Regions from separate parts of the Sinorhizobium sp. GQ132 genome, predicted to be linked through region 1. Evidence: riboswitches for the same ligand, from Rfam matches in the RefSeq annotation. Region 1 holds a riboswitch; each other region holds the start of a gene.
What was found. A riboswitch is a leader RNA that binds a small molecule or an ion and turns the genes downstream of it on or off. The one in region 1 is predicted to bind cobalamin.
Positions count from the first base shown of each region.

Region 2: another riboswitch for cobalamin. It lies ahead of bluB (5,6-dimethylbenzimidazole synthase); the one in region 1 lies ahead of AC6CIG_RS09370 (aromatic ring-hydroxylating oxygenase subunit alpha).
Region 3: another riboswitch for cobalamin. It lies ahead of AC6CIG_RS03550 (ABC transporter substrate-binding protein); the one in region 1 lies ahead of AC6CIG_RS09370 (aromatic ring-hydroxylating oxygenase subunit alpha).

Region 1 is NZ_JCAXDX010000003.1:219,816-229,531, forward strand. It holds gene ubiA (4-hydroxybenzoate octaprenyltransferase) at 1-129, shown strand, start outside; gene AC6CIG_RS09345 (DUF6101 family protein) at 209-775, opposite strand; gene AC6CIG_RS09350 (DUF1217 domain-containing protein) at 1,146-3,455, shown strand; gene AC6CIG_RS09355 (FAD-binding oxidoreductase) at 3,496-4,929, opposite strand; gene AC6CIG_RS09360 (L-threonylcarbamoyladenylate synthase) at 4,976-5,950, opposite strand; gene AC6CIG_RS09365 (DUF6656 family protein) at 6,016-6,612, opposite strand; cobalamin riboswitch at 6,933-7,135, shown strand; gene AC6CIG_RS09370 (aromatic ring-hydroxylating oxygenase subunit alpha) at 7,249-8,493, shown strand; gene AC6CIG_RS09375 (FAD-binding oxidoreductase) at 8,490-9,590, shown strand; gene AC6CIG_RS09380 (glycoside hydrolase family 25 protein) at 9,592-9,716, opposite strand, start outside.
Region 2 is NZ_JCAXDX010000002.1:743,096-752,811, forward strand. It holds gene AC6CIG_RS07625 (TolB family protein) at 1-559, shown strand, start outside; gene AC6CIG_RS07630 (LacI family DNA-binding transcriptional regulator) at 569-1,591, opposite strand; gene AC6CIG_RS07635 (phytanoyl-CoA dioxygenase family protein) at 1,689-2,882, shown strand; gene AC6CIG_RS07640 (SDR family oxidoreductase) at 2,946-3,767, shown strand; cobalamin riboswitch at 3,808-4,017, shown strand; gene bluB (5,6-dimethylbenzimidazole synthase) at 4,063-4,746, shown strand; gene AC6CIG_RS07650 (DUF2865 domain-containing protein) at 5,046-6,173, opposite strand; gene AC6CIG_RS07655 (acyl-homoserine-lactone synthase) at 6,342-6,986, opposite strand; gene AC6CIG_RS07660 (helix-turn-helix transcriptional regulator) at 7,142-7,879, opposite strand; gene AC6CIG_RS07665 (NADP-dependent malic enzyme) at 8,086-9,716, opposite strand, start outside.
Region 3 is NZ_JCAXDX010000001.1:780,016-789,731, forward strand. It holds gene AC6CIG_RS03525 (GlxA family transcriptional regulator) at 12-1,001, shown strand; gene AC6CIG_RS03530 (hypothetical protein) at 1,549-1,944, shown strand; gene AC6CIG_RS03535 (TAXI family TRAP transporter solute-binding subunit) at 2,220-3,164, shown strand; gene AC6CIG_RS03540 (TRAP transporter permease) at 3,276-5,390, shown strand; gene AC6CIG_RS03545 (DUF1850 domain-containing protein) at 5,387-5,761, shown strand; cobalamin riboswitch at 5,924-6,153, shown strand; gene AC6CIG_RS03550 (ABC transporter substrate-binding protein) at 6,323-7,390, shown strand; gene AC6CIG_RS03555 (FecCD family ABC transporter permease) at 7,387-8,430, shown strand; gene AC6CIG_RS03560 (ABC transporter ATP-binding protein) at 8,427-9,227, shown strand; gene AC6CIG_RS03565 (class I SAM-dependent methyltransferase) at 9,231-9,716, shown strand, end outside.

The DNA of each region.
Region 1 (9,716 bases):
GCCTATCAGATTCTCGTATTGAACATTCACGATCCGCTACAATGTCTGGCGCTGTTCAAGTTCAACGGCGTCGTCGGCCTGATCATCTTTGCCGGACTTGTGCTCTCGCTTCTCGTGCGGCTCATTTGAACGCAGAAGCCGGCCCTAAGGCGCGGAGCGCCGAAGGGCCGGCTTGCTGATCGTTGTCTTGTGACTTGGAACGCTGCGGTCACGCCCGGGCGATGATTTCGCGGCCGTCGATCTTCATCTGGATGCCGAGACTGCCGGTGGAGCGGCGCACGAGAAAGCGCGGCCGGCGCTCGGCGAAAAAGGAATGGCGGCGGCGCGGCTTTGCGGGAGCGGTGCGAACATCGCCGATATGTTCCTCGAGCGGCCGCGCGACCCCGTCGGCTTCCACCATGAGCATCGGAATGCGATAGGCTTCGGCCCAGGCGCGCCAATCGGCTGCGATGTCCGAAAGATCATGAGCCACGAGCAGCGGGATACAGAGATCCGGATCGTCGTGATGAAGTTCGAGCGTCACTGTAACCTCCCCGTCGCCATGGTCGATTGCCCGTGCCGCCACACCCTTGAAAGCTCGCGCCGGCAGAGCGATCGAAAGCGGCAGGCCGCTGAATGGTAGCACCTTGCGCAGAACAGCGCCACGCTCGTCAAGGCTGATGCTGACATTCCCCGTGTGCCCGCGCAGCACGTAGCTTGCTTGCTGCGGAAAGCGCTTCGGGTCAAGTCTGAGCGTGTTTCCGACCCAAGCCGGCTGAGAGAGTGTATTGCGCATTTCATATCGCCCTTGTTTTTCCTTGAGAGCCGTTTCCGGCTTTCCTGTCGGGACTTTTCGTCCTCTAGGGGCGGAGGATAGGCGGGCTCCGTTCCGGCCGGCTTAAAATTCGCGGTTAAAAAAACTTTGCTCTCTCCGATGGTTAGCAAAAGCCGAGGCCGCAAGGTTTCTCATTCGTCAATGAAACCGCGGGCATTTTCGATGTGCTTTGCCGGGGCGGGATGCGGGCGAAAACGGGCACACGTTTTTTTTCATCCGCTCCAGCGGGAAAGCCACACACAAGCATGCTGCGCGATCTTCGCCATCATCGGAGTGGTTTCAGGGGATGTCGGCGCGCCGGCGGTCCCCGTTCCTTGCTGGCGGGCGACGCATGGTTTCGACTTATCTCGACTACAATCTGATCGCACGGGACATGAAGCTCAGCCTGAGACGCGTGTCGGAGCAGACGATCGTCGCCCGCGACACGCAGTATTACAGGGAGAACATCGGCAGTGTGGCCTCCGTCGACGAGTTTCTCGCCGACTACCGCCTCTATTCCTACGCGATGAAGGCCTATGGCCTGGCAGATATGATCGAGTCGGTCGCCTTCATGAGGAAGGTGCTCGAAAGCGACCTGTCCGACGATAACAGCTTTGCCAACAAATTGACGGACGAACGATACCGCGAATTCACGATGGCGTTCAGCTTCAGCGGTGGAACGGCGGTTTCCCAGACCGAAGCGCAGCTCGACGAGATGATCGGGCTCTACAATACGAGTATCGCCAGCATCGGGGAAACCCAGAAGGAAGAGACGCGCTACTACAACGTCATGATCGACAAGGTAACGAGCGTCGATCAGCTTCTGAACAATGAGCGTCTGCGGACCTATGTCTTCACCGTCTTCGGTATCGACGAGAGCACGTACTCCCGTGAAACGCTCCGCAACGTTCTCTCCAGCAATGCCGACGATCCGGACAGCTATGAGAAAACCGTGCTCAAACCCAGACTGTCGGAGCTCGAGGCTGCCAGGGCCGACGCTCAGGCGAAGCTCCAGCAGAGCGGCACGACCGAGGCGGAAAAGCTGGAACTCCGGGCGAAGATAGCCACCTACAACAAGTCGATTTCCACGGTCAGCAATTACCTGGCGATGGCGGCGGCTTTCCAGTTCAACGCCGACGGCACGGTGGCCGCGGGATCGGCGCAGACCGCCGCGCACAAGAAGACCATGAATGAACTCTACGTCTCCAGCAATCCCCGGATCACCCCCCAGGCAGCGCTCCTGAACAAGGCCTATTTCGAGGAAAAGATCGCGAGCATCACGACCGTCAGCGAGCTTGTCGCCGATACGCGCCTCTATAACTACATCCGCACGGCCTTCGATCTCAACGAGGTCACCATCGTGCCGGCGACGATCAAGAATATCCTGACCAGCGATCCGGACGACCCGAACAGCTACATCAATACGATCGGCAAGGGGAACGAGAACTACAAGGCGCTCGCCAGGGCCTTCAACTTCCAGGCGGACGGCACGCTTGCGGCGGGCGATGCGGCGCAGACCGCGGAACAGACGACACTCACCTCCAGCCGTTACATGACGCGCTACAACGACAAGGACGACGCAGCGGACGCGAAGGCGATCGGCGCCTATAAGCTTGCCGTCGAGAAGATGGCGTCCGTCGGCGACTTCATCGACACGGCTTCGATCTACGATTTCGCGCTGCAAGCCGTCGGTCTCGATCCGGACGCCGAAAGCGCTCGGACGATCAAGCGGGTTCTGACCAGCGATCTCACCGATCCGGAAAGCTTCGTCTACACGCTGAAGGACGAGCGTTACCTGAAGCTCGCCCAGCTGTTCAACTTTACGACATCGGGCGACATCGGCGTTCCGGCATTGGCGCAGTCGGAGACGCTGATTCAGGAGACCGCCAAGACCTACATCGTCAACAAGTCCCGTTTTGGCTCGGAGGAGGACAAGACCAAGGCCAAAGCGGATGCCGAATATTATACGGCCGAGGTCGCCAAACTCTCCTCTCTCGACGAATTTCTGGCCGATTCCCGCCTGGTCGATTTCGCTCTGGCGGCAAACGGCATCGATCCCGAGAATGTCACCGTCGATTTCCTTCGCGACATCTTCACCTCCGATCTGGACGATCCCAAGAGCTTCATCAATCAGCAGCAGAACTCCGGGGCCTATATCGCCCTGGTCACCTCGTTCAATTTCGACCGCGGCGGCAACGTGCTGCGCGAGGACAAGAGCGTCATCATCACGCGGCAGGGGCTTTACGAGACCCTCGACCGGTATCTGCACCAGACGCTGGAAGAACAGGCCGGCGAGGACAATGCAGGTGTCCGCCTGGCACTCTATTTCGAGCGCCAGGCAGGCTCGCTCGTCGACGCTTACGATCTCCTGGCCGATGATGCGCTCGCCGAAGTGTTCCGCACGATCTTCAGCCTGCCCGACGAATTCAGTTCCATGGACATCGACCAGCAGGCCAAGATCGTCGAGAAGAACCTCGAGCTCGAGAAGCTGAGCGATCCGGCCGAACTGAAGAAACTCCTCGCGCGCTTCACCGTGCTCTACGATCTGGAGAACAACATGGAAGTCGATCCGGCCGTGGTGGTGCTTTCGGGCAGCGGCAGCAATATCGGCATCAGCGCCGATACGCTCTTCCAACTGTCGCAGCTCAGGAAGGGCGGGTAGGGCTTAACGGCGGCCGGACCGGCACGCGTCGTTACTCGCCTCAATCCTCGCGCAGCACCTTATCGGGGTTCATGATCCCCGCCGGGTCGAAAGCGTGCTTGATCCGCCGCATGAGCTCGATCTCGATCGGCGAGCGGATCGCCGCGAGTTCGTCGCGTTTCAGCTGGCCGATGCCATGCTCGGCAGATATCGAGCCCTCATGTTTGAGCACGACGGCGTGAACGATCGCATTGATCTCGCGCCACCGGTCGAGAAAGCCCTGCTTGTCCGCGCCGACGGGCTGGGAGATGTTGTAGTGGATATTGCCGTCGCCCATATGGCCGAAGGCGCAGATGCGTGCGCCGGGAATGGCCTTGGAGACCAGCGCATCCGCTTCCGTCATGAAGGCCGGAATGCTCGATACCGGGACCGAAACGTCATGCTTGATCGAGCCGCCTTCGGGCTTTTGTGCCGGCGACATGCTTTCGCGCATGTGCCAGAGGGCTCTGCGCTGCGCTTCGTTCTGGGCAATGACGGCGTTCTCGACGAGACCGTCGGAGATGACCGCTTCGAGAAGGTCTTGCACCATCCGCTCCGCGCTTTCGGCGGTATCCGAGGTGGAGATATCGATCAGCGCGTACCACGGATGCGTCGTTTCCATCGGATCTCGAACGCCGGCGATGTGCCGGGTGGTGAACTCGATGCCGAGCCGCGGCATCAGTTCGAAGCCCGTCAGGGCCGGCCCGCAGAGGCTCGATGCCCGATCGAAAAGCGTCAGTGCGTCCTCGACGCTTCTAAGGCCGGCAAAAGCCACCTGGTGGCCCCGCGGTTTCGGGAAGAGCTTCAAAACGGCGCCGGTTATGACGCCGAGCGTTCCCTCGGCACCGATGAAAAGATCGCGCAGATCGTAGCCCGTGTTGTCCTTCTTGAGGCGTCTGAGCCCGTTCCAGATCTCCCCGGTCGGAAGCACGACCTCCAGCCCCAGGCAAAGCTGGCGCATATTGCCATAGACAAGCACGGCAGTGCCGCCGGCATTGGTCGAAAGATTGCCGCCGATCCGGGCAGAGCCTTCCGAGCCGAGTGACAGGGGAAAAAGCCGGTCCACGTCATCGGCGGCCTTCTGGATATCCGCCAGAATACAACCGGCATCGGCTACGATCACGTTGCCGACCGGGTCGATGTCGCGGATGCGGTTCAGCCGCTCGAGGGAAAGGACCACGTCGGCTCTGCCCTCGCGCGGAATCTGGCCGGCCACATGTCCGGTGTTGCCGCCCTGCGGCACGACTGCCGTTCGGGTCTGGCTCGCAAGCCGCATGACCAGCGAAACTTCCTCGACGGAGCCGGGCCTGAGCACGAGCGGCGTCGTGCCGTGATAGAGCCCGCGGGACTCGACCAGGTAGGGGGCCGTGTCGGCGGGTGCGGTGAGGGCATTGCCGGGCCCGACGATGTCGACGAAGGAGGCGATGAGTTCGGGAGATGGAAGTATGGTGGTCATGGCCCTGCCTCGGATCACGTGGTTGCTTCAAGCGTGCCGGTGGCCATCAGCCCCGCGGCGCGGCCGCGCGCTGCAGCCGGTCGATGATCGCTTCGCCGAGCCCCACGCTCGGGATCGGGCCGAAAGCGATGGTCGCGGCGCCGCTGGCATCCGCCTTTTTCATATAATCGAAAAGATTGGCCGCGGCTTCCCGCAGGCTGCCGCCCGGACTGAGATCCAGGACGATCGCGGCATCGCCTTCACCGGGAAGTGCCTTTCCGCCGAAGCGGATGAGGGCTTCTCCTTTCCGGACCTCATCGGCATCGAGCCGCACAGCGGCACCGGGAGCGTAATGCGAGGCGAGCATGCCGGGCGCCTCGATGACGGCGCCGGCGGTCTCAGGGCGCTCGATGGGGAGCCCTGTCAAAGCTTCGATCTCTGCCGCGTCGAGCCCCCCGGGCCTCAGCAGCCGCAGCTTTCCGTTCTCGACCTTGACGATGGTCGATTCAAGGCCGATCGCGGCCGGGCCTGCGTCGAGGATGAGCTTCAGCCTGGAGCCGAGATCCGCCTGCACATGGGCCGCACTGGTGGGACTGATCTTGCCCGAGGTGTTGGCGCTCGGCGCCGCCAAAGGCCGTCCGAATCGGGCGATCACCCGACGCGAGAAGCCGTCGGGCATCCGAATTCCGAGCGTATCGAGACCGGCGGATGCGAGCGTGTGCACGGTGCTTTCCCGCCGCTGCGGCAGGATCAGCGTGAGGGGGCCAGGCCAAAAAGCCTCGGCCAGACGTCTCGAAACCGGATCGAAGGTCACATGCGCCTCCGCCATCGCCAGATCGGAGACGTGACAGATCAGCGGATTGAACCGCGGCCGCCCCTTCATCTCGTAGATGCGGCTGATCGCATCGGGGGTCGTGGCATCGGCAGCAAGGCCGTATACGGTCTCCGTGGGGATCGCCACGGGTTCCCCGTCCGAAAGAACTGCGCAAGCCGTCTCGATTGCCCGCTCCGGTTCGATGCGCGTGTCGATGATCTCGGCCATGGCGTTCTGATCCTTTCCGTCGCTTCCTTAACGGAGCGATTGCAAAAACAGAACGATTTTCTTGGTCAAAGGCTGCGAATGATCCGCCGCAAGGCTTCGTCGCGTGCGCCGAGCATCAGCACGTTCTTCAGCGCCACCTTCGGATCCTGCGTCCGGAAAATCAGGCCGTTGCCGCGCACGTTGCGGTTGACGACGATCCGTCCTTCGCCGGCATCGGGCTCGATCGCGACGGCGAAATACATGCGCGAATAGCCCGGCTGGATACGGTCGAAGAAATGGGTCTCGTTCCCGAGGTCGCAGAAGAAGTTCGCGAGATAAAAGGACCAGGTGATCTCATGTCCCTTTGCGAGGCAGGTTTTCGCGGCGGTCACGTGGCAGTAGCCGAGATGCGGACTGTTGGCGAGCGTGCGATGGAAGACCATCTTCGGGAACTGCATCGAGGCATGAAACCCGTTGATTCGGCTGTGGGTCGTCTCGCCCGCCGTCGTCAGCTTCCGCGCCGTCTGCTGCGCAACCTCGGCATAACTCAGATACTGCCGCTCGTTCGCCATCCACCGGCGTCTATCGATCCGGCCGGTCCGCAGGAACTCGGTGTGAGCCTTGGCTTTCGCCGGTGCGACCGGCATCTTGTCGGCAGCGTCGTAATATCGGAGTTTTGCCATGGGCGTCGTCGCGCCGTCCTGTCCGCAAGCGGGTTGATGGTAGCGAACGTAAATCATCACAGTTAACGAATTGGTTCGTTTGCGGCCGTGCGGGCATCGATCAGACCTTGTGTCGGTGGGCCGTGTCGTAAAATGGCCAGTCGCCTTCGCGCTATGAACGGCGCTGCCGAAAAATCCGCCGGCTGCGCGTAGATTCACCTACTTCCTTGTTTGTTATGGATAATATCCGTCTGCCAATCGTGCCGATTACGCCGCGAATGGCTGTCGTCTTTCTGGAATCGGATGTCGTCTATTGGCAGTTGCCGGACCGGCCCTCAGGCTTAGATGAGGACACTCAAGGTGCTGCCTCGAAGGGAAGGCGGAGAATTGGGAAGCCGGTCAAATCCCGGCGCTGCCCCCGCAACGGTGGTGGAGCGAACAGCCACGGCAGAAGGCCACTGGACACCGCGTCCGGGAAGGCGCCGGGCAGGTCCCTTGCGGACAGCTCCAGAGCCCGGAAACCAGCCTTGAAGCAGAAACAGACCGTAGCTGGTTGCGGCGGGCAGCCGGATCGGAGCCAATTGCGTTGCGGGTCCATACGGCCGGCGCGGGTTCCAGTCCTGCCTCTCCGAAACGGCGGAAAACGAGGATAAGGGCATGGAAATTCAGACCGAAATGCTGCGCAAGCTGAAGACCCGTCGCGATGGCTACAGCCTCGACCGCGCCTTCTACGTCGATCCTGATTATTATCGCCAGGACCTGGGGCAGATCTGGTACAAGGATTGGCTGTTCATCGGCCATGATTGTGAAGTCCCGCGGCCGGGGAACTATTTCACGGTGCAGGTCGGCGATTACCCGGTCGTTATCGTTCGAGACAGACAGGGCGCGGTGCGGGCACTGCACAATTCGTGCCGCCATCGCGGCTCGCGCGTCTGCACGCAGCACAAAGGCTCATCCGCCAAACTCGTCTGTCCCTACCACCAGTGGACCTACGAGCTCGACGGCCGCCTGCTCTTCGCGCGGCAGATGCCCGAGGGCTTCGACCCGGCCGAACACAGTCTTAAGCCGATCCACTGCGAAACCGTCGGCGGTTACATCTTCATCAGCCTTGCCGAACAACCGATGGACTTCCGGCCGTTCCGCGAGACGGTCGCGGCCTATCTCGCGCCGCACCGCCTAGGGGAAACGAAGGTCGCCTTCGAGAGCACCATCGTCGAGAAGGGCAATTGGAAGCTGGTCTGGGAGAACAATCGCGAGTGCTACCACTGCGCCGCCAATCACCCGGAACTCTGCCGTACCTATCCCGAAGCGCCGACCGTAACCGGTGTCCAGGGGGCGATGAACGACCCGGAAATCGGCGCCCATTGGCAGAAATGCGAGGCGGCGGGCCTTCCGAGCGCTTTCAGGATTGCGCCCACCGGCCAGTTCCGCATGACGAGAATGCCGCTGATCAACGGCGCCGAGAGCTATACGATGTCCGGACAGAAGGCCGTACGCAGGCAGCTCTCCGCCGGGCTCGACGCCGATGGCATCGGCACGCTGCTCCTCTTCCATTATCCGACGACCTGGAACCACATTCTGGGCGATCATGCGATCACCTTCCGCGTTCTGCCGCTCGGGCCGGAACTGACACAGGTTACGACCAAATGGCTGGTCAACAAGGATGCGGTGGAGGGCGTCGACTATACGATAGACGAGCTGACGCACGTCTGGACGGAGACCAACGACCAGGACCGGCAGATAGTCGAGGAAAACGCGTTCGGGATCCGCTCGCCGGCCTATGAGCCGGGTCCATATTCGGCCGAACACGAGGGCGGCGTCATGCAGTTCGTCGAGTGGTATTCGAGCTTCATGCTGGACCGCCTTCAGGGCGGGGCCGCGCAGCTCTCGCGGGTGGCATGACCATGGAAATGCCTCGCTCCTTTCACCATTTCGACGAGCTCGATCCCTGGAGAGACCGTCAGCACATGCTGGAGTGCACGTCGGCCGTAGCCGAAGCCGCCGACGTGATGACTTTCACCTTCCGCTCCGACAAGCCGGCCTGGTTCCGCTACCTGCCCGGGCAGTTCGTGACGCTCGAACTGCCCGTCTCAGCCGAGCCGGTGATGCGCACCTATACGCTGTCATCCTCGCCCTCGCGCCCCCTTTCGGTCGCGGTCACGGTCAAGGCGCAGCCGGGAAGCATCGGCACCCGCTGGATGTTCGACAATCTGAAGCCGGGCATGATGCTCAAGGCGTTCGGGCCGCTCGGCGATTTCAGCTTCGTCCGTCATCCCGGTGAAAAGTATCTCTTCATTTCAGCGGGGTCGGGCGTCACGCCGATGATGTCGATGACGCGCTGGATGGCCGACTGCGCACCGGAAACGGATGTCACCTTCATTTCCTGCGCCCGCCGCCCGGACGATCTCCTCTTCAGAACGGAGCTCGAAGTTCTCGCGCGTCAGATGCCGCGGCTCAATCTCGGCTTCCTCGTGGAGGGGCATGAGGCGCGACATGGCTGGCATGGTCTGCGCGGGCGCATCGACGCGGCGAAGCTGCCGATGCTCGCACCGGATTTCATGGAAAGAACCGTTTTCTGCTGCGGGCCCGAGCCGTTCATGGGCAATGTTCGGGCAATGCTGGAATCGGCGGGCTTCGACATGGCCGGCTATCACCAGGAGAGCTTCCAGCCCGCCGCGGCGCCGGCGGCCGAGGAGCTTGCAATTCGGGCGGGGCCGGCGGCCGATGCCGGGGCCGGTGCGGCGCGGGTGACCTTTACCATGAGCGGCAAGGAGGCGACCGCCGTTCCCGGCCAGACGATTCTGCAGACGGCCCGGGCCAACGGCGTCAGGATCGGGGCCGCCTGCGAGGGCGGCATCTGCGGAACATGTCGGGTGATGAAGATCGCCGGCGATGTCGAGATGAACCACAATGGCGGCATTCTCGACGATGAGATCGAGGAGGGCTACATCCTCGCCTGCTGTTCGCGGCCGACAAGCGACGTCCAGATCGAGGCCTGAGTTACCGCCGCTCGGATTGGTAGGGCAGGCGTGCCTCGGCGGCCCTGACGGCGATGGAGCCGGTAACCGTCTCGTCGGCGCCCGCCCCTGATCCGCTCTCCGCCTCGGCGCGGCTTATCACGAGCG
Region 2 (9,716 bases), on a different contig from region 1:
GGCAATCTATCTCCTGCCGGCAGAAGGCGGCACGCCGCGGCTCGTCACACGCAACCTGCCGTCCTACTGGCACGGTTGGTCGCCCGACGGGCGCATGCTGGCCTATTGCGGAATCCGCGATCAGGTCTTCGACATCTACACGATTCCGGTCGAAGGTGGGGAGGAACGCCGCCTGACGCAGGGGCAGGGCCGCAATGACGGGCCGGACTGGTCTGCGGACGGGGAGTGGATCTATTTCAATTCGAGCCGTACCGGCCGCATGCAGATCTGGCGGGTGAGGCCGGACGGCGAGGATCTACAGCGTATCACTGACAGCCCCTACGGCGACTGGTTTCCGCATCCTTCGCCGGACGGCAGGCACCTGCTCGTGCTCTCCTATGACGGCGATGTCTTCGATCACCCGCGCGATCTCGACGTGCGCCTCCGCCTGATGGATGCGGACGGCGGCAATGCGCGCGTACTGTTGGAACTCTTCGGCGGGCAGGGGACGGTGAACGTCCCGAACTGGTCGCCCTCGGGCACCGCCTTTGCCTTCGTACGCTATCAGCCGGAGGAATAGCCTGCGGGGTCAGACACGCGGCAGGTTGTAAGGGGTGATTACTTCGACGGCGGAAAGATGCCGCTTTTCGGAGGCGCGGAGCGCGCCCCGGCGCTCCATGACCGCGTGGAAAGCCATGCGGACGTCCGTTTTCAGGTCGTGGTGAAGAACGAACTGGACAAGGCCCTGACGCAGGAGCTCCAGATTGTCCTCGTCGAGGTCGTGAGCGACGAAAAGAAGGCAGTCGCGCTGCAACTGTCTGAAGGCGTCTAGCACGGCGCGATTGCCTCCGCCGATCGAATAAGCAGCATTGATCTCCGGATGGCTGCCGATTGCCTTTAGGGCAAGTGCGCCTGTCTCCTCGTTCCGGCCGTGGCCCTCACTGATCTCGATCACGCCGATATGCGGATATTTTTCCCGCAGCACGCGGCGAAAGCCGATCTCGCGTTCCTCTTCGCCGCGAAAGCGGCTGCTCGATATGGTGACCAGCACCGTCGCAGGACGGTCCGCGAAGCGCTCGCCGACCAGGTAGGCCGCGGTTTCCCCGGCAGCGCGGTTGTCAGCCCCGGCATAGGCCGTCCGCGATGAATGCGGCAGATCGGTAACGAGCGTGACGACCGCAACTCCCGCGTTTTCGAGCCGCGCTACGGCGCCGGCAATCTCCGGCACGTCGGGCGCCTTGAGGACTACTCCGTCGGTTCCGCGAAGCCGAATACGGTCGAGCAACTGGCTGATGTCCTGCGGCCGCATGGTCTCGGCGAAATGGAAGCGGGACCGGAAAACGGTAGGCATGAAGGTCGCGGCTTCGCTTTCGAATGCCTTGCGCACCGCTTCGGTGAAGCGTTCCGGTGCCTCCATCACCACGTCGACGGCAAATTTGCGTCCCTGTACTTCAAGGCCGGCCTGCTGCCTCTCGAGTTCACGAATGGCTGCATTGACGCGCATTACCGTTTGCTGGCGCACGCCCCTCCGGCCGTTGAGGACGCGATCGACGGTCGCCGTACTGAGTCCCGCCTGGAAGGCGATGTCCTTGACGAGAAACGGATGTGCCACCTATCCCTCCTGATGGCTTTTTGATGGATTCCTGCTCTATATCAGAAGCGGGCAAGCCGTATAGTCGGATCATCGTCGTCCTTGAGGAGGAGAACTGATGAAGACGGACAATCCCGCGAGAGCGCGTCTGGAACGCGTCTGGCTCAGTGAGGCGGCCTGCGATATCGAGGAATTTCGCGCCGCGGTCGAGCACCGTGTCGGCCTGGCGGACTATCCGCACGCGGCAGACTGCCAGAAGAACGTCCTGATCTATGACAGCGCCCGTCTTATCGGTGATTGCGGCACGCAGGACGGCAGGCGGTCGGTGCTTGCGGAGATCTGCGATGTGCTCGCGACGGGGCCGGGCGTCGCGGTCTTCAAGCGTGCCTTCACCGATACGCATGTGGTCGACGAAGCGAGCCGCATCTTCGATGAGATTATCGAGGAGCAGCACCGCACCAACAGCGGCGGCGGCGATCATTTCGCCAAGCCCGGCGCCAACGACCGGATCTGGAATTCTCTGGAAAAGCACTGCCTGAAGAACCCTGAGAATTTCGCCGCCTACTACGCCAACGCCATCATTGCGCTCGTCAGTGAGGCATGGCTTGGTCCGAGCTACCAGATGACGGCGCAGGTCAATCGCGTCAATCCGGGCGGCGCGTCTCAATCGCCGCATCGCGACTACCATCTGGGCTTCCAGACCTCGGCCGTCATAGAGCAGTATCCGGCGCATGTGCACAGGCTCTCGCCGGTCCTGACGCTCCAGGGCGCGGTCGCTCACTGCGACATGCCGGTCGAAAGCGGGCCAACCCTGTTCCTGCCCTATAGCCAGACGTATCTGCCCGGATATCTCGCTTTGAGACGGCCGGAGTTCCGCGCCTATTTCGAAGAGAACCATGTGCAATTGCCGCTGGAGAAGGGCGATATCGTATTCTTCAACCCGGCACTTTTCCACGCCGCGGGCAGCAACCGGTCTGCGGGAATCAAGCGTGTGGCCAATCTTCTGCAGGTATCCTCCGCCTTCGGCAGGGCGATGGAAACGGTGGATCGCGAACACATGTGCGCCGTGCTCTTTCCGGCTCTGAAAGTCCTTGCGGCCGGCGGCAAGCTCACGCAGGACGAAATTGCCCATGCGGTTGCCGCGTGCGCCGAAGGTTATTCATTCCCGACCAATCTCGATCGTGATCCGCCGGTTGGCGGTCTGGCGCCCAGGACGCAGGCGCAGCTGATGCACCAAGCGCTTGCCGGCGAATGGAGTGCCGAAGCGTTTGCCGAGGCGCTGGCCGATCAGGCGGCGAGAAAGCTAAGCTAAACCACCTGGCTCAATGCACGGTCACGAAGCCATATTCACCAACATATCAAAGGGAGGAACAGGATGAGCACGGACCACGCACGACTGGACGGGAAGATCGCCATCGTGACCGGTGGCACGCAGGGGCTCGGTGCCGCGATTGCCGCACTCTTTGCCGAACGTGGCGCCGCCGGCATCGTGATTTGCGGGCGCAACGCGGCGAAGGGCGAGGCGAAAGCTGCCGAGATCGCCGCGGCGACCGGTTCGAAGGTCGTCTACGTGCCGGCGGATCTTGAGCGGGTGGAGGACGCCCGAACGGTCGTCGCGGCCTGCGACCGCACTTTCGGCCGGGTCGATGCGCTCGTCAACGCCGCAGCGATTACCGACCGGGGCACGATCCTCGACACCAGCCCGGAACTCTTCGACCGGATGTTCGCGGTCAATGCGCGCGCGCCATTCTTCCTGATGCAGGAGGTGATAAAGGTGATGCGGCGCGAGAAGACGGAGGGCACGATCGTCAATATCGGCTCCATGTCGGCGAAGGCGGGCCAGCCCTTCATCACAGCCTATTGTGCGTCGAAGGGGGCGCTGGAGACGCTGACCAGGAACACCGCCTATGCCGTCCTGCGCAACCGGATACGGGTCAACGGCCTCAACATCGGCTGGATGGCCTCGGAAGGCGAAGACCGGATCCAGCGCGAATATCACGATGCGCCGGCGAACTGGCTGGAAAAGGCGGCGGCGAGCCAGCCCTTCGGCAGGCTCGTAGACCCGGCCGAGGTCGCGCGTGCCTGCGCCTATCTCTCATCGGCAGAATCCGGCCTCATGACGGGTTCCGTCATCTGCTTCGATCAGTCGATCTGGGGTGCCTATGACGCCTCGCCTCATCCGGAGGCACCGCTCTGAAGCTCCCCTCTTGCTCGCCTTGCGTTTCGAGGGGAGCTATGGCCATATGCCGCCGTCAGGTGCCCGCGAAGGCGGGAGAATCGGGAAGCCGGTGCAGTTCCGGCACGTGCCCAGCGCTGTGACGGGGACGTTCGCGCCAAGTCGGTCTGAATCTTTTCAGACCTTTGCCACTGAATCTTCACGTGATTCGGGAAGGCGGCGCGAACGGATGATCCGAAGTCAGAAGACCGGCCTGGCGAGATAGACCGGCCCCGCGCGGACGGCGGGAGGTTTCCGCATTGTTGGGGATCGAACGATGCTGCCTGACCAGAACGGCTGCCTTGCGGCGGCCGGAGCTTTTTCGCCGGACGAGCGCGCCGCCGTCTATCGTGCCATAGAGACGCGCCGCGACGTGCGCGACGAATTCCTGCCCGAACCACTGCCTGAGGATCTGGTCGCGCGACTGCTCGCTGCGGCGCACCAGGCGCCGTCCGTCGGCTTCATGCAACCCTGGAACTTCGTGCTCGTGCGACAGGACGAGACGCGGGAGAAAGTCTGGCAGGCATTCCAGCGCGCCAATGACGAGGCCGCAGAGATGTTTTCCGGCGAAAGGCAGGCGAAGTATCGCTCGCTGAAGCTCGAAGGCATTCGCAAGGCGCCGCTCAGCATTTGCGTGACCTGCGACCGGACGCGCGGCGGAGCGGTCGTCCTGGGCCGCACCCATAATCCGCAGATGGATCTGTACTCGACCGTTTGCGCCGTCCAGAACCTCTGGCTTGCCGCGCGCGCCGAAGGGGTGGGCGTCGGCTGGGTCAGCATTTTCCATGAGAGGGAAATCAAGGCGATTCTCGGGATTCCGGAGCATATCGAAATCGTTGCCTGGCTTTGCCTGGGTTTCGTCGACAAGCTGTACCAGGAGCCGGAACTCGCCGCGAAGGGCTGGCGGCAGCGCTTGCCGCTCGAAGATCTCGTTTTCGAGGAAGGCTGGGGTGTCCGTTAGATCACGATGTTAGGGTCGATCTAAGGCCGACGCGGTTTGTTCGATACCCTCATTCCTGTGCTTGTCACAGGAATCCAGCCAGACCAAGTCCTTGGGCTGAAAGAACCCTTCCCGCGCCGCAGACGCGGCGCTGCTCTCATCCCTGTGACGAGTACAGGGATGAGGTGAGGAGAGATTGCAGTCCTCCGAAAAGTTTCCCACAGCGCCGCGCGTCTTATCAGACGCGCAAAGGTCGCTCCCTAACGGGCTCTGGATCAAGAACATGCGTGATTCTCGCAGAATGCTCGCAACGGCGCCTGTCAATTGTCCTGCAGCGGCTGGTATCGCGGCCCAAGCGGATGCTTGAGGTCGATCGCGCTCTCTTCCTGCGGAAGGAAAGTCGGACCGACGATGCGGACCTTGTTTTTGGTCGGGTCGTAGGGTCGCTCTTCTACCGGCTTGGGCGGCGCCTTTCTCTCGCTGCCGATGGTAATGACCGATGGGCTGACGGCGGTGAGCTTTCCGGCAGAGCCTGTCTTTTGCCTGTTGGCATCCGTTGCGGAATCCGGGATTCCGCAGCCACAGATGCCCGGTGAGCCGACACCGCGCGCCCGGTAGGCAAAGGCCGTTGGGAGGTCGGTGTAGGGCCGGCCGGTCGTTGCCGAAACCATCCGGTCCGCTTCTTCCGTTGCGAGCACATGGTAATAGAGCTCCGTCTCCGCACCCGGGCAGCGCGCGCGGCAGAGATCGGCGTCGCGACCGAAGTCCGCCGGCGTGGCATGCGAGGAGATGGGAAAGAAGGCGCCATCGCATGTTCGTACGCACATGGTTCTGAGGCTGCCGACGAAATCGGGCTCCATGAGCGGAAGCTCTGCCCCGGGGGCGTCGAGCAGAAGCGGATAGGCATCGCTGTCCGGCGGCAGGTCCCTCAGGATGTTCCGGTGAACCTCCGTTTCCCGGGCGGCGGCGCTCGCAAACTCGCCTTCGGCGCTTCCGGTATCCCAGGCCTCGCGCACCCCCGAGCAGTCGTTGAGTTCCATTGCAGCGAGGATACGCCGCCGAACGTCGTCGTCTCCACCGCCGATCAGATGCCTGCGCTGCGCCTTGAGTTGCCGCAGATTCTCCTCCATCCGCGCGATCGTCCCATCGAGTTCGGCGCAAGCCGCCTCGTCATCGCCGCCGATAATGACGACGCTGTCGCTGCTGCATTCCATTCGGCGGCGATCGTTCTTTGCGCGTCGCAGCTCGATGTTCTGGCGGGAGACCGCACCTGTAAAATCGCGCAGGCTGGCATTCGTCGTGAAACCCGTGGGAAGGCCGGCGAGGCGGGCGCTCAGCCGCTCGCAAACGCCGGATGCCGCAGCCGGGTCGGTTGTCGCCAACGCGAGCGGTACGAGAACCGCCGCGATGCGCCGGATCTTGGATGCCACCTTCGGGGACGCGGACACGTGCTTCTTCCTGCCTTGCAGCGGATCGTTGCCGATGTGTCCGCCTTACCGCCTCATCATAGGACCTTGTCGAGATGGTGCAACGGGAAGAGGGCATCTGCGTTAATTTGCAATGCCCTTGAATGGAAAGCAGTGGGCCGTGCGACCTGCACGGCCCGGAATATCGGGTCAGGCGGCGCGTGCCGTTTCGAGCGACATCGGGCGATCGAGGACGGTACCCTCGATGGAGGCCACAGCCTTCATCGTTTCGAGCAGGTTCCTGCTCACCTCCCAGGCAATGGCGACCGCATGGACGGAGCCGATCCTGTGTGGGTCGGCTATGCGCTCCCCCGGGCAACCCATGCGGCGGAACATTCGCTCCAGGAAAACGTCGGTGACCGTGACGATATGGCTGATGCCCGACGCAAGGCTCATTTCGCCCACACCGCACATCAGTTCGGCCGCGGCGATGGTGACCTGGTTCGATGCGCGATCCTGGGAAATTTCGGGATCGATGCAGAAGCGGCTCGATTCCCACACCGACGCACTGCGGATTTCCGGATTGTCCCCGAGCAGGATCGGGAACGTATCGTCCAGCATGTTCGGACCAAGCGTCGGAAGGAGCCTGAGAGAGCCACGAATCTTGCCAGTGTCCGGCGAGTACGACATGACATAGAGCGGATTGGCCTTGTCGTAGTGGTCGATTTCCCAGTCCCCTTCGGTCTTGACGTCCCACTTCAAGAAGTCGTGGAATACGCGCTTACGCAGCCGGAACATCTCGTCGATGGCCTGGGGATGCTGGCTGCGACCGTTTCCGTTCACTATCCTGATCATTTTTCGCTCCATGCGTGATTACGCGATGTAGCGATGCTGTCAGGCTCGGATGACATATGTAACTGTCTATAGTGACAGTTTATTTTCTTGTTTTTTCCCAATAGATTTGTGGGGGAAACTGCGAGTGGCCGGTCCTGTCCCGGGCCGGCAACCCGTCAGATGGTGGGGATCAGAGCATGTCGAACAGCGTGCGCTACGGCTTGCGTGTTGGACACTACATTGAGTTTGCGGCGGGCATTGGTCATGAAGAAACGCACGGTTCGCTCGGATATCCCGAGAATGGTTGCAATCTCCCAGTAGCTCTTGCCGGCCGCCGACCAGGTGAGCACTTCGGTTTCCCGCCCGGTCAGGCGGAGATCGCGCTCGTCGAGCGCCCCGGCCATGGCCGAATGTTCGAGCATGGAGGCGTGGAACAGGTTGGCAGCCAGCTGGAAATCGCGCAGATGACAACGGCGATAGGCGGACCACTCGACCGGCGACATATTGGCACCGATTGCGAGGAGCGCCATGCGGCCTGCAGGCGAGGGGAGCGGCAAGGCCACGCCTTCGGTGGAAAGCCCGATCTCCTCGGCCGCCTCGAAGAGGGGCTCGCATTCCGGAAAGCGGCGCCGCGCTGTCGCCCATTCCACAGGCCTGACACCGCCTAGCGCAAGCTTGAGGATCGGGTCGATCCTGTAAAGCTCCCTGGCGGCGTAGATTTCAGCGGCGTAGGCGCCGAAAGTGTGATGCAGGCGGCAGATTCTCAGACCATCCGGAAGAGACTCCGCCTCCAGATACAGGAGATGCGAGATGTTGAAGGTTCGACGCATCAGGGCGAAGAAGCGCTCGGGGTCGGCGCAACCTCCATATTCCACGATATCCAGCAAATTGAGGACAGCTTGTTGATTAGTCATGCCGTAACACCGAAACTTGCCCCTATAATAAACATGGTTTACGGCGGCCGGTTTTGTCTAGTGCAATATTTCATAAACGGTGCAGTAATCCGGTCTATACAATCTCAGGTTGAGTTTTGAGCCTGATATCGCCAGCGCGGCCGCGTCGTTTCCCTGGAAACAGCGCTTTTCGGCCCTCCATCGCCAATGAGGAGGCGCGCCATCCCTCAGACGGGATGGCTCGATTCGACGACGGCCAGCGCTGCCATGTTGACGACGCCGCGCGAGGTGACGGACGGCGACAGGATATGCGCCGGCAGCGCCGAGCCCAGAAGGATCGGGCCGACATGCAGGCTGTCCGTCATGGTTTTGACCACGCCGAGCGTGATGTTGGCGGCGTCGAGATTGGGGAAGACGAGCAGATTCGCTTCGCCGTTCAGCGTGCTGTCCGGCATCACGCGTTGGCGCAGGACCTCGGAGATGGCGGAATCGCCATGCATTTCTCCGTCCACCTCCAGATCGGGGGCTAGCTCGCGCACGAGCTGCAGTGCGGTGCGCATCTTGAAAGCGCTCTCGGAATCGCGCGAGCCGAAGTTCGAATGGGAGACGAGGGCGGCACGCGGCGTGATGCCGAAGCGGCGGATTTCGTTTGCAGCCATCACCGTCGTCTGAGCGATCTCCTCCGCGCTCGGGCTGAAGCTCACATAGGTATCGGTAAAGAAGGTCGCTCCGCGTTGTGAGATCAGGAGGCTGAGCGCCGAGAAGTCGAGTACGCCCGACCGCTTGCCGATGATCTGCGATACATCGCGCAAATGCTTGCTGTAGCGTCCCTCGACCCCGCAGATCAGCGCGTCCGCCTCGCCGCGCTTGACGGCGAGCGCGCCGATGACCGTCGTATTCGTGCGCACGATCGTGCGGGCCGCCTCGGGAATGACGCCGAGCCGCCCGACGAGGGCGAAATAATCATCGACATAGTCGCGGTAGCGCGGGTCGCCTTCGGGATTGACGACCTCGAAATCGACATCGGGGCGGATTCTGAGGCCGTAGCGCCGCAGTCGGGTCTCGATGATTTGCGGGCGGCCGATCAGGATCGGCTTGGCTGTGCCTTCCTCCAGCAGAACCTGGGCGGCCCGCAGCACCCGCTCATCTTCGCCCTCGGCGAAGATGACGCGGTTCTTCGTCGCATTCTTCGCTGCAGCAAAGACCGGTTTCATGATGAAGCCGGAGCGGAAGACGAAACGGTTGAGCTTGTCGAGATAGGCGTCGAAGTCCTGGATCGGACGCGTGGCGACGCCGCTTTCGGCCGCAGCCTTCGCAACGGCCGGTGCAATCCGCAGGATCAGCCGCTGATCGAAAGGCGAAGGGATCAGGTAATCGGGGCCGAAGACGGGCGTTTCGCCGGAATAGGCGCGGGCGGCGACATCCGACGGCTCCTCGCGGGCAAGGCCTGCTATCGCGCGCACGGCCGCCATCTTCATCTCTTCGTTGATGGTGCGTGCGCCGCAATCGAGCGCGCCACGGAAAATATGCGGGAAACAGAGGACATTGTTGACCTGGTTCGGAAAATCCGAGCGTCCGGTGCAGATCATGGCATCGGGGCGCGCGGCGCGGGCCACTTCGGGCATGATCTCCGGCGTAGGATTGGCCAGCGCCATGATCAGTGGCTTTTCGGCCATCCGGGCCAACAGTTCAGGCTTGAGAACGCCGGCGGCCGAGAGCCCCAGAAACACGTCGGCTCCGCCGATGCTGTCGGCGAGCACACGATTGTCGCTCTCCTGCGCGTAGACGGCTTTCCACTCGTCCATCAGGGCCTCGCGCCCCTTGTAGACGAGACCTTCGATGTCGTGGACCCAGATGT
Region 3 (9,716 bases), on a different contig from region 1:
AGAGGGGCGACATGGCGAAGGGACGAGCACTGCCAGCGAGAGCCGAGATCGGCCTCATGCTTTATCCGGGTTGCCAGATGGCGATGGTCCACGGCATGACGGATCTCATCGGCATAGCCGGTCAATTCTCCGCCGAGCGCGGCGGACCGGTGGCGCGAGTCAGTCACTGGCGGCTTCAGGACGACGGCTGTCTTGCACGATGTTTCGACACCCATCCCGAACTCGGGTCCCGGGAGGCGCCGGAGATCCTGCTTGTCCCCGGCCGGCTGACGGGACCGATGGAAGCAGAGGAGGCAGCGCCCTATGCGCGCTGGCTGCTCGACCGGCATGCCCAGGGGGCGACGCTGGCATCGACTTGCGGCGGGACTTTCGTGCTTGCGGCGACGGGCCTGCTCAAGGGTCGCCCGGCGACGACGCACTGGCTGTTCGCCAACGCCTTCCGCGATCGTTTCCCCGACGTCCGGCTCGATCCGGACAAGATCGTCATCGAGGACGGCGACATCATCACAGCCGGCGGCCTCATGGCGTGGACGGACCTCGGCATGCGCCTCGTGGACCGCCTGTTCGGTCCGACGGTGACGGTCGAGACCGGGCGTTTCCTGCTCATCGATCCGGCCGGACGCGAGCAGCGGCACTATTCCAGCTTTTCGCCGCGTCTCAATCACGGCGACGAGGCGATCCTCAAGGTGCAGCATTGGCTGCAGGCGCGCGAGGCCCGCGCCGTCAGTGTCGCGGAGATGGCCAAAGTGGTGGCGATGGAGGAGCGCACGTTCCTGCGCCGTTTCAAGGCGGCGACAGGTATGAAGCCGATCGAATATGCGCAGCATCTGCGCGTCGGCAAGGCGCGTGAGCTCCTGGAGTTCACCAAACGCTCGGTCGAACAGATCGCCTGGACCGTCGGCTATGAGGATGCGGCAGCTTTCCGCAAGCTGTTCCATCGCATCGTCGGGCTGTCGCCGGGCGACTACCGGCACCGTTTCGCCGTAGCGGCTGCCGGATAGTCTGCGCGCAGGACGGCGGCGTGCCGGCGTCGCTTTTTTCGCGCCCGCGGCTGCGGAACAAAATTTCTTCTGAAGAATTAACAGGTGTCGCTTCTGTCCCCCAGCGACATTCAGGACCCCAACCTGTTGCAGTGCCCGCGTCGTCCCCTGCGCGGGCACTCGCATGTCTGCGAAACGATTCCGCCCGCCCCCGGTTGACGACGCAAGCGGGACCCCGCAAAGCGCGAGGCCCCGCCTCAAGTGTCGCTGAAAAGATCTAGGTCCTTGTATAGGTGGGAAGCCAGGAAGCTAGAGTGCCATCCGCGCCCATCTATAGGACCTTGGTCCGACCCCCTAAGGGCAAAGGTCCTAGGCCCGTTGCCAGCTGAGTCTCAGGGTACATATTGCAGCATTCGCGCCGCGGGAGCCTGGAGCGGAACAGTGTGCGGTCTGCCGCCGGCATTTCTGCTCTGGCTCCTTGCACGATCACGTTCCATGATTTTGGGTCGACGGGGCCTAAAGTCATCGTGATCTCGGCAGGGGAACAACTCAACGATGGATCTCTCCCATGGCATTGTCGGATTACGGACGGAACAACACTGTCTCTGAAACCTGTTTCAGGACGCTCACCCACCCGTTGACGAACCTGATCTGCATTATCGTCGCCGTGTCGATCGCCGTTTTCGCGAGCGTACCGACAGGCATTCCCCCATACGTGCTCGCGCCCATCGGTTTCATGCTGGTGATCCTGATTCTTGCAGAAATTGCATCTAGATTGAAGGCGCGCTCCGCAAGACGGGACGCCACGGTTGGCCGCTCGGAATCGGCCGCCGGAGGCTGGCAGGCCGGGGGAAACGGTTGGAGCCTGACATTGCAACGCAAACGCGGCCTGACGGGAGGAGCGGCTCGGTCGAATATCGCCGCCGCCGCAAGGGGACGCGCGGCCGACAGCTGCCGCCGCTGAAATCGAACCTAAACGCCAAGCGCCGCGCGTCGCCGGACGCGTGGGCGCTTGCGCAGGAATTTGTCCGAAACCAGCGAAAGGCGGATTGTCGCCGATTGCTGCGGGGCACCGGGCAAGATCCGCCCGCATCGGCGAAGTTCTCGATTGCGCTTCCACAAAATCAATCATTTAGAGTTAGCCGATCTCTTGCTAGTGTAACGCCGCGGCCCCTTTCCGGAGGAACGGTCTTCCGCGCCAGATTTGAATGATTGGGAGGAATCTCTGTGAATCGAACATTGAAACGCGCCGCCATCGCGGCGATCGCAAGTGCGTCCATCGCCGTTTCCGCGGCTTCGACAGGCGCAGCCGAGTTCATCAACGTCCTGACTGGCGGCACTTCCGGGGTGTACTACCCGCTCGGCGTCGCGCTTTCGAAGATCTATGGCGACAAGATCGAGGGCGTACGCACGCAGGTGCAGGCGACCAAGGCTTCGGTCGAGAACCTCAACCTCTTGCAGCAGGGGCGCGGCGAGATCGCCTTTTCGCTCGGCGATTCGGTCAAGCTTGCCTGGGAAGGCAATACGGATGCCGGTTTCAAGGCACCGCTCGACAAGCTGCGCGGTATCGCCGCCATCTATCCGAACTATATCCAGATCATGGCGTCGAAGGAGTCGGGCATCAAGACCGTCGCCGATCTCAAGGGCAAGAGCCTTTCCGTCGGCGCACCGAAGTCGGGCACGGAATTGAACGCCCGGGCGATCCTCGGCGCCGCAGGCATGAGTTATGACGACCTCGGCAAGACCGAATACCTGCCCTTCGCCGAATCGGTGGAGCTGATGAAGAACCGGCAGCTCGATGCGACGCTGCAGTCGGCCGGCCTCGGCGTCTCTTCGTTCAAGGACCTGGCGACCTCGCTCGACGTGCAGATGGTCGCCGTCCCCGAAGAGATCGCCACCAAGCTCGGCGCGCCTTACATCGCCGCGACCGTCCCCGCCGGCACCTACCAGGGGCAGGACAGCGATGTGCAGACGGTCGCCGTCGTCAACTTTCTCGTCACCCATTCGGAGGTTTCCGACGAAACCGCCTATCAGATGACGAAGCAGCTCTTCGAGAACATCCCCGCCCTGACGGCGGCTCACAAGGCGGCGGAGAATATCCGCATCGAGGATGCGCTCAAGGGAATGCCTATTCCTCTGCATCCGGGGGCGGAGCGCTACTATAAGGAAAAGGGTCTGCTCTGACCCATGTCGCCCGAAACCGTAAAGCGGTTTTAAGGCGACAGGCAGACACCCTGAAGCGCGTCGCGGAATTCGGTTGAATGCGACGGGCTTCAGGAATTCGGGGGAGGAATCATGATCCAAAATACCAATGAACAAAGCGCAACTGCGTCGGCCGAACTGCACCGGCACGACGCGTTGACCCGGGCGTTTCCGGCGACATGGGACGGACGGATCCTGTTTGCCATCGCGCTTGCCTTTTCAGTGTTCCAGATCGCCACCGCGGCGCATCTCGTCGATTTCGCGAGCCAGATCGTGCGCGTGGTGCACGTCGGCTTTGTCACGGTTCTCGTCTTTCCCCTGCTGGCGACGCTCGCAGGCCGCGGCACGGTTGCAAAAATCTTCGCCTGGAGTCTTGCTTTCCTCGGTGCAGCGGTCGCCTTTTACCAGTGTTACGAATATGCGGAACTCTTGGTGCGTGCCGGCGATCCACTGCCGCGCGACATCTTCTTCGGGGTCGTCGCGCTCGCCGTCGTCTTTGCCGCGGCCTGGGCGCTGATGGGGCCGGCCCTGCCGATCATTTCCGGCGTGTTCCTGGCCTATTGCCTTTTGGGTGAGTATCTGCCGCCGCCGTTCGACCACCGCGGCTACGACTTTTCGCAGGTGATCGACCATATGGCCTATGGCACGGAAGGCATCTACGGCATCCCGACCTTCGTCTCCTCGACCTATATTTTCCTTTTCATCCTGTTTGGCGCCTTCCTCGAAAAGGCCGGCATGATCCGGCTCTTCAACGATGTCTCGTTGAGTTTGGTCGGCGACAGGCGCGGCGGAGCCGCGAAGGTGGCGATCATTTCTTCGGGCCTGATGGGCACCATTTCGGGCTCCGGCGTCGCGAATGTCGTCACGACCGGGCAGTTCACCATCCCGCTGATGAAAAAGTTCGGCTATCGGGCGGCCTTTGCAGGCGGCGTCGAGGCAACGGCCTCGATGGGCGGGCAGATCATGCCGCCTGTCATGGGCGCGGTCGCCTTCATCATGGCCGAGACGCTCGGCGTCGAATATTACGAGATCGTCAAGGCGGCGGTCATACCGGCGATCCTCTATTTCGCGTCGGCCTTCTGGATCGTCCATCTCGAAGCCGGCAAGTACGGGCTGCTCGGCCTGCCCAAGGACCAGCTGCCTTCGGCCAAGGCGGCAATCCTCGAACAATGGCATCTGATCCTGCCGCTCGCCGCGCTCGTCTGGCTGCTGTTCTCCGGCTATACGCCGCTTTTCGCCGGTACGGTCGGCCTCGCCTTCACCGGCCTTCTGATCCTCGGCAGTTCGCTCGCGCTCGGCCTTCCCGCCGGTGTCATACGCATCATCTTCTGGGTCGGCCTCGGGCTGGTGGCGGCCGCCTTCTTCCAGTTCGGCATCGGCATGATCGTCGCAGCGCTGGCGCTGCTGATTGCCGGCAACGCCTTCCTGAAGGGCGGCCGGGAGACCCTGGTGATATGTCGAGACGCGCTTGCCGAAGGGGCGAAGACGGCCCTTCCTGTGGCGATCGCCTGCGCGCTCGTCGGCGTGATCATCGGTACGATGACGCTGACCGGAGCGGCCAATACCTTCGGCCAGTTCATCGTCTCGGTCGGGGGCAAAAGCCTGTTTCTGTCGCTGCTTCTGACGATGGTCACCTGCCTCGTGCTCGGCATGGGCATACCGACGATCCCGAACTACATCATCACCTCGTCGATCGCCGGGCCCGCGCTTCTGGAACTCGGGGTACCGCTTATCGTCAGCCACATGTTCGTCTTCTATTTCGGGATTCTTGCCGACCTGACCCCTCCGGTGGCGCTCGCCTGCTTCGCGGCAGCACCGATCGCGCGTGAAGGCGGGCTGAAGATCTCGATCCAGGCGATCAAGGTGGCGGCGGCCGGGTTCGTCATCCCGTTCATGGCCGTTTATTCGCCGGCGCTGATGCTGCAGGATGGCGGCGCGATGGCCGCATCGGTGGGCTATCCGGTTGCCGTCGCCTATATCGTCGTCAAGACCGGTCTGGCGATCGCGCTCTGGGGTGCCGCCGTGGTGGGCTTCGCCGCAGTCCGGCTCGGGGTTTTCGAGCGGGTGCTCGCGGCCGCGGCCGCCTTCACGTTGCTGGCGGCGCTGCCGATCACCGATGAGGTTGGCTTCGCACTCTCCGCGGTCTTCGCCTTCGTGACCTGGCGGCGCGCCCGCCAAGCTGGCCGGCAGACGGCGAAAACGGCATGAGCGCGCTGGCCTGCATCATCGGCGGCAAGGCTGTCGCCGTTGCTGCGGGCGTCTTCACCCTTGGCTGGACCCATTCGGTCGAGAAGACCGAATGGCAGGAGCGTTGGGCCGTCACGGCCGAGGGTCTCGTTCTCGAGGAGGCGCGCGTGCAGGGTTCGGGGGCGGGAATGGAGCCGGGAGACAATGCCCGTCGCCAGGGCCGCTGGTGGGTCTGGAAGCCCGACCTGCCGCCGCTTCCCGAGCTGGTCCTGGCCGCCTCCGGAGCGACCGTCTCCGGCTGGACGCTTTGCGACACCGGCGGCTGCCGCGAACTCGCGGCGCAAAGCCGGGAACCAATCGTCCTGCGGCCATGCGATGGCCCAAAGCCATAATGGCCGATGCCGATCTGGCGGCACCGGTTGAAGGCTCATCGGAACGGTCCGGTGCGCTTATGAAATGTTATTACATAACTTTTTGTTGACGAGCGTAATAACATAACATATTGAACCCCTGTGCAGCGGCGTCGCGTTTCACCTTGACCGGAGGCTGCATTCTAAATTAACTGAGCCTGACGGTTCCCCTACCCGTGAGGTGGAGGGGATTAATAGGGAACACGGTGCGGACGACCCAAGAGGGACCAAAACCGTGGCTGCCCCCGCAACTGTAAGCGGATCGTCGTTCATCCTCGTGGCGCCCAGGCGCCAGCCACTGCGCGTTGCGCGGGAAGGCAGATGAGCGATTTCTGTCCGTGAGCCAGGAGACCTGCCGTCAAATCAGATCCAACGTCACGGGCGGGGATGCCCGGAACAGGAGCAAGCCATGACCATCTTTCGCGCCTTGCGGCGCACGCTTTCGTCAGTTTCCCCGAGATCCAGCCGTCACACGTCCGATCGAACCCGATCGGCAGACTGACGATCACGGCCGCATAGCGGCCTCACATTCGGGGACCATTCATGAACAGCTTTTGGAAACGACCGCTCATTGTCGGTCTCATCACCTTTTCCGCAGGCGCAGCGGCTCTTGACCGTCCCGCCTTCGCTGCCGAGACGATCTATCCGCTGACACTCGAGAACTGTGGACGGCAGATCACCTTCGACAAGACGCCGACGCGCACCGTCTCGATCGGCCAGAGCAGCACCGAGATCCTCTATCTGCTCGGCCTTGCGGACAAGGTCGCCGGCACCGCCCTCTGGGTCGGCCCCGTCCTTGAAGGTTACGAGGAGGTCAACGCCAAGGTCGAGCGCCTGGCAGACAACGATCCGAGCTTCGAAAGCGTGCTTGCCAAGAAGCCGGACATGGTGGCGGTGCAATTTCAGTGGCAGGTCGGCCCGGAAGGCGTGGTTGCGCGGCCGGAGCAGTTCGAGGAGCTCGGCATTCCGGTCTACACATCGCCTTCGGATTGCACCGGCAAGGAGAATTCGGCGGCGAGCGACGGCGTGCGCCGGCAGGTCTTCACCATGGATCTCGTCTATCGGGAAATTCGCGAGCTGGCGCAGATTTACGATGTTCAGGACAAGGGCGAGAAGGTCGTGGCCGAGCTGAAAAGCCGAGAAGAGGCGGCGCGCGCCAAGGTCGCCTCGGCCGGGGACAAACTCTCGGCGGTCTTCTGGTTCTCCAGCGCTGCCGATGCCGACCCCTATGTCGCCGGCAGGAACGGCGCGCCCGGCTACATAATGGCGGCCCTCGGCATCGAAAACATCATCGACACTGAAGACGAATGGCCGACGGTCGGCTGGGAAACCATCGCCAAGTCCGAGCCGACCATGATCGTTGCCGGCTCGATGGAGCGTCGACGCTATCCGCTCGACAGCCTCGACGCCAAACTCGAATTCCTGAAGACCGATCCCGTGGCGAGCCTCATGCCGGCAGTCGCCAAAGGCTATGTGTTCGACATGGATGCGCAGGCGATGAACCCGACGATCCGTACGATCGAAGGCATCGAAGCGCTGGCGGATGCCATCGTCGAAGCCGGACTTGCCCCCAAGGCTGGGCCGGCTTCCAAGGGTGGGTTCGGCAAGTGAGCCGCGTGCTGACTCTGGCCGGGCGAACGGGGACGGGACGCGTCGGCGCGGCTATCGCCGCGCTCGTGATCCTGTTCTCGGCGCTCTGGATGGGCGCTGCGATCGGCGAGACGGCGATCCCGTTCAAGACCGTTGCGCAGGCGGTCGCGAATCGGCTGTGGAACGCCGGCTATCCGCTGGCCCCGATCGACGAGGGCATCATCTGGAGCTACCGACTGAGCCGGGCGGTCGTGGCCGCTTCCTGCGGGGCGGCGCTTGCGCTCTCCGGCGCCGTGCTGCAATCGCTGCTGCGCAATCCGCTCGCCGATCCCTATATTCTCGGCATCTCCGCCGGCGCCTCGACAGGCGCGGTCAGCGTCGCCATCCTCGGTGTGGGTGCCGGGATGCTGACGCTGCCGCTCGGCGCCTTCATCGGCGCGCTGGTCGCTTTCCTCCTGGTGAGCCTGCTGGCGGTGAAGGCCGGCCGCGGCACCGCGGCGATCATCCTGGCAGGTGTGGCGGGGTCACAGCTCTTCAACGCACTGACCTCTTTCATCGTCACCAAGGCGGCCACGGCCGAGCAGGCGCGCGGCATCATGTTCTGGCTGCTCGGCAACCTTTCGGGCGTGCGCTGGCCGGATGCCTGGCTCGCCGTGCCGGCGACGCTTCTCGGTCTCGTCGTCTGTCTCTGGCATGCCCGTCCCCTCGACGCGTTTACCTTCGGGTCGGAATCGGCTGCCTCGCTCGGCATCTCGGTCAGGCGAACCTATTTCGCGCTCGTCGGCGTCTCGGCGATGATGACGGCGGTGATGGTATCCATCGTCGGGTCGATCGGTTTCGTCGGCCTCGTCATCCCCCATGCGGCCCGCATGCTCGTCGGCGTCCGTCACGGTGTCCTGCTGCCGGCAGCGGCGCTCATCGGCGCCGTGTTCATGATCCTCGCCGACATACTGTCGCGCGTTCTCATTCCCGGCCAGGTCCTGCCGATCGGCGTGATCACGGCGCTCGTCGGCGCTCCGGCCTTCGCATTGATACTCGGACAAAGGAGGGACCGCGCATGACGCTTTCGGCGCGCGGGGTTTCATGGTCGGCCGGCGGGGTGGACATACTGAAGGAGGTCTCCCTCACGGTCGAGACGGGAGAGTTCCTCGGCATCATCGGCCCGAACGGTTCCGGCAAGACGAGCCTGATGTCGCTCATATCGGGCATCCGCAAGCCGAAGAAGGGGGAGGTGCTACTGGACGGTTCCCCGATCGGGACGCTCGGCCGCCGCACGGTCGCGCAAAGGCTCGCTCTGGTCGAGCAGCAGGCCGAGACCGGCGAGAGGATCACCGCGCGCCAGGCGGTCGAGCTCGGCCGCACGCCCTATCTCGGGCCGCTTTCGCCCTGGTCGCCGGAGGACGATGCGATCGTCGAGGCGGCGCTCGAAAACGTGGATATGGCGCATCTTGCCGATCGCCTGTGGCACACGCTCTCCGGCGGCGAGCGGCAAAGGCTGCACATTGCTCGGGCGCTGGCGCAGCAATCGAAGATCCTGCTTCTGGACGAGCCGACCAACCATCTCGACATCGGTCATCAGATCAGCCTGCTCGACCTCGTTCGCCGCCAGGACCTGACGGTGGTCGCAGCGCTCCACGATCTCAACCACGCCGCTATGTTCTGCGACCGGATCGCGGTGATGCAGGCCGGCCGGCTGGTGGCGCTCGGGCCCCCGCGGGAGGTACTGACGGTCGAGCGCATCCGCGCGGTGTTCGGGATCGAGGTCGAGGTCGAGCACGACTTCGACGGAAGCTGCTCCATCCGCTATCGCGCCAGACGCCCGCGTCCGCTTGCCGCAATCTCCGCCGTCGGAACCTGACCCATGGACATGCGCAACCACCACCTGAAGGAAGATATCCGCGAATACTGGTCGAAGCGGTCGGAAACGTTCGACCTCGCCTTCGGCCATCGCATCCCGCCGGGACCGGAGCTCGACGCCTGGGCGGCAGCGATGCGCGGCGCACTCGGGGCGAGGCCGCTGAAGGTTCTCGAACTCGCCTGCGGGACGGGGGAGGTGACCAACGTGCTCCTTTCGCTCGGCCACGAAGTGACGGCGCTCGATTTCTCCGAGGCCATGCTCGCGGTGGCGCGGCGCAAGCACGCAGGGAACGACAGGGTTCGTTTCATTCTGGCCGATGCCGAGCACACGATGGAGCCGGACGAGACCTATGATGCCGTGGTCTGCCGGCATCTCGTCTGGACTCTGACGGAGCCGGAGCAGGCTTTCGCCGAATGGTTCCGCCTGCTGAAACCGGGCGGAAGGCTGCTCGTCTTCGACGGGGACTGGTCGAAACCGTCGCCGCTCGGC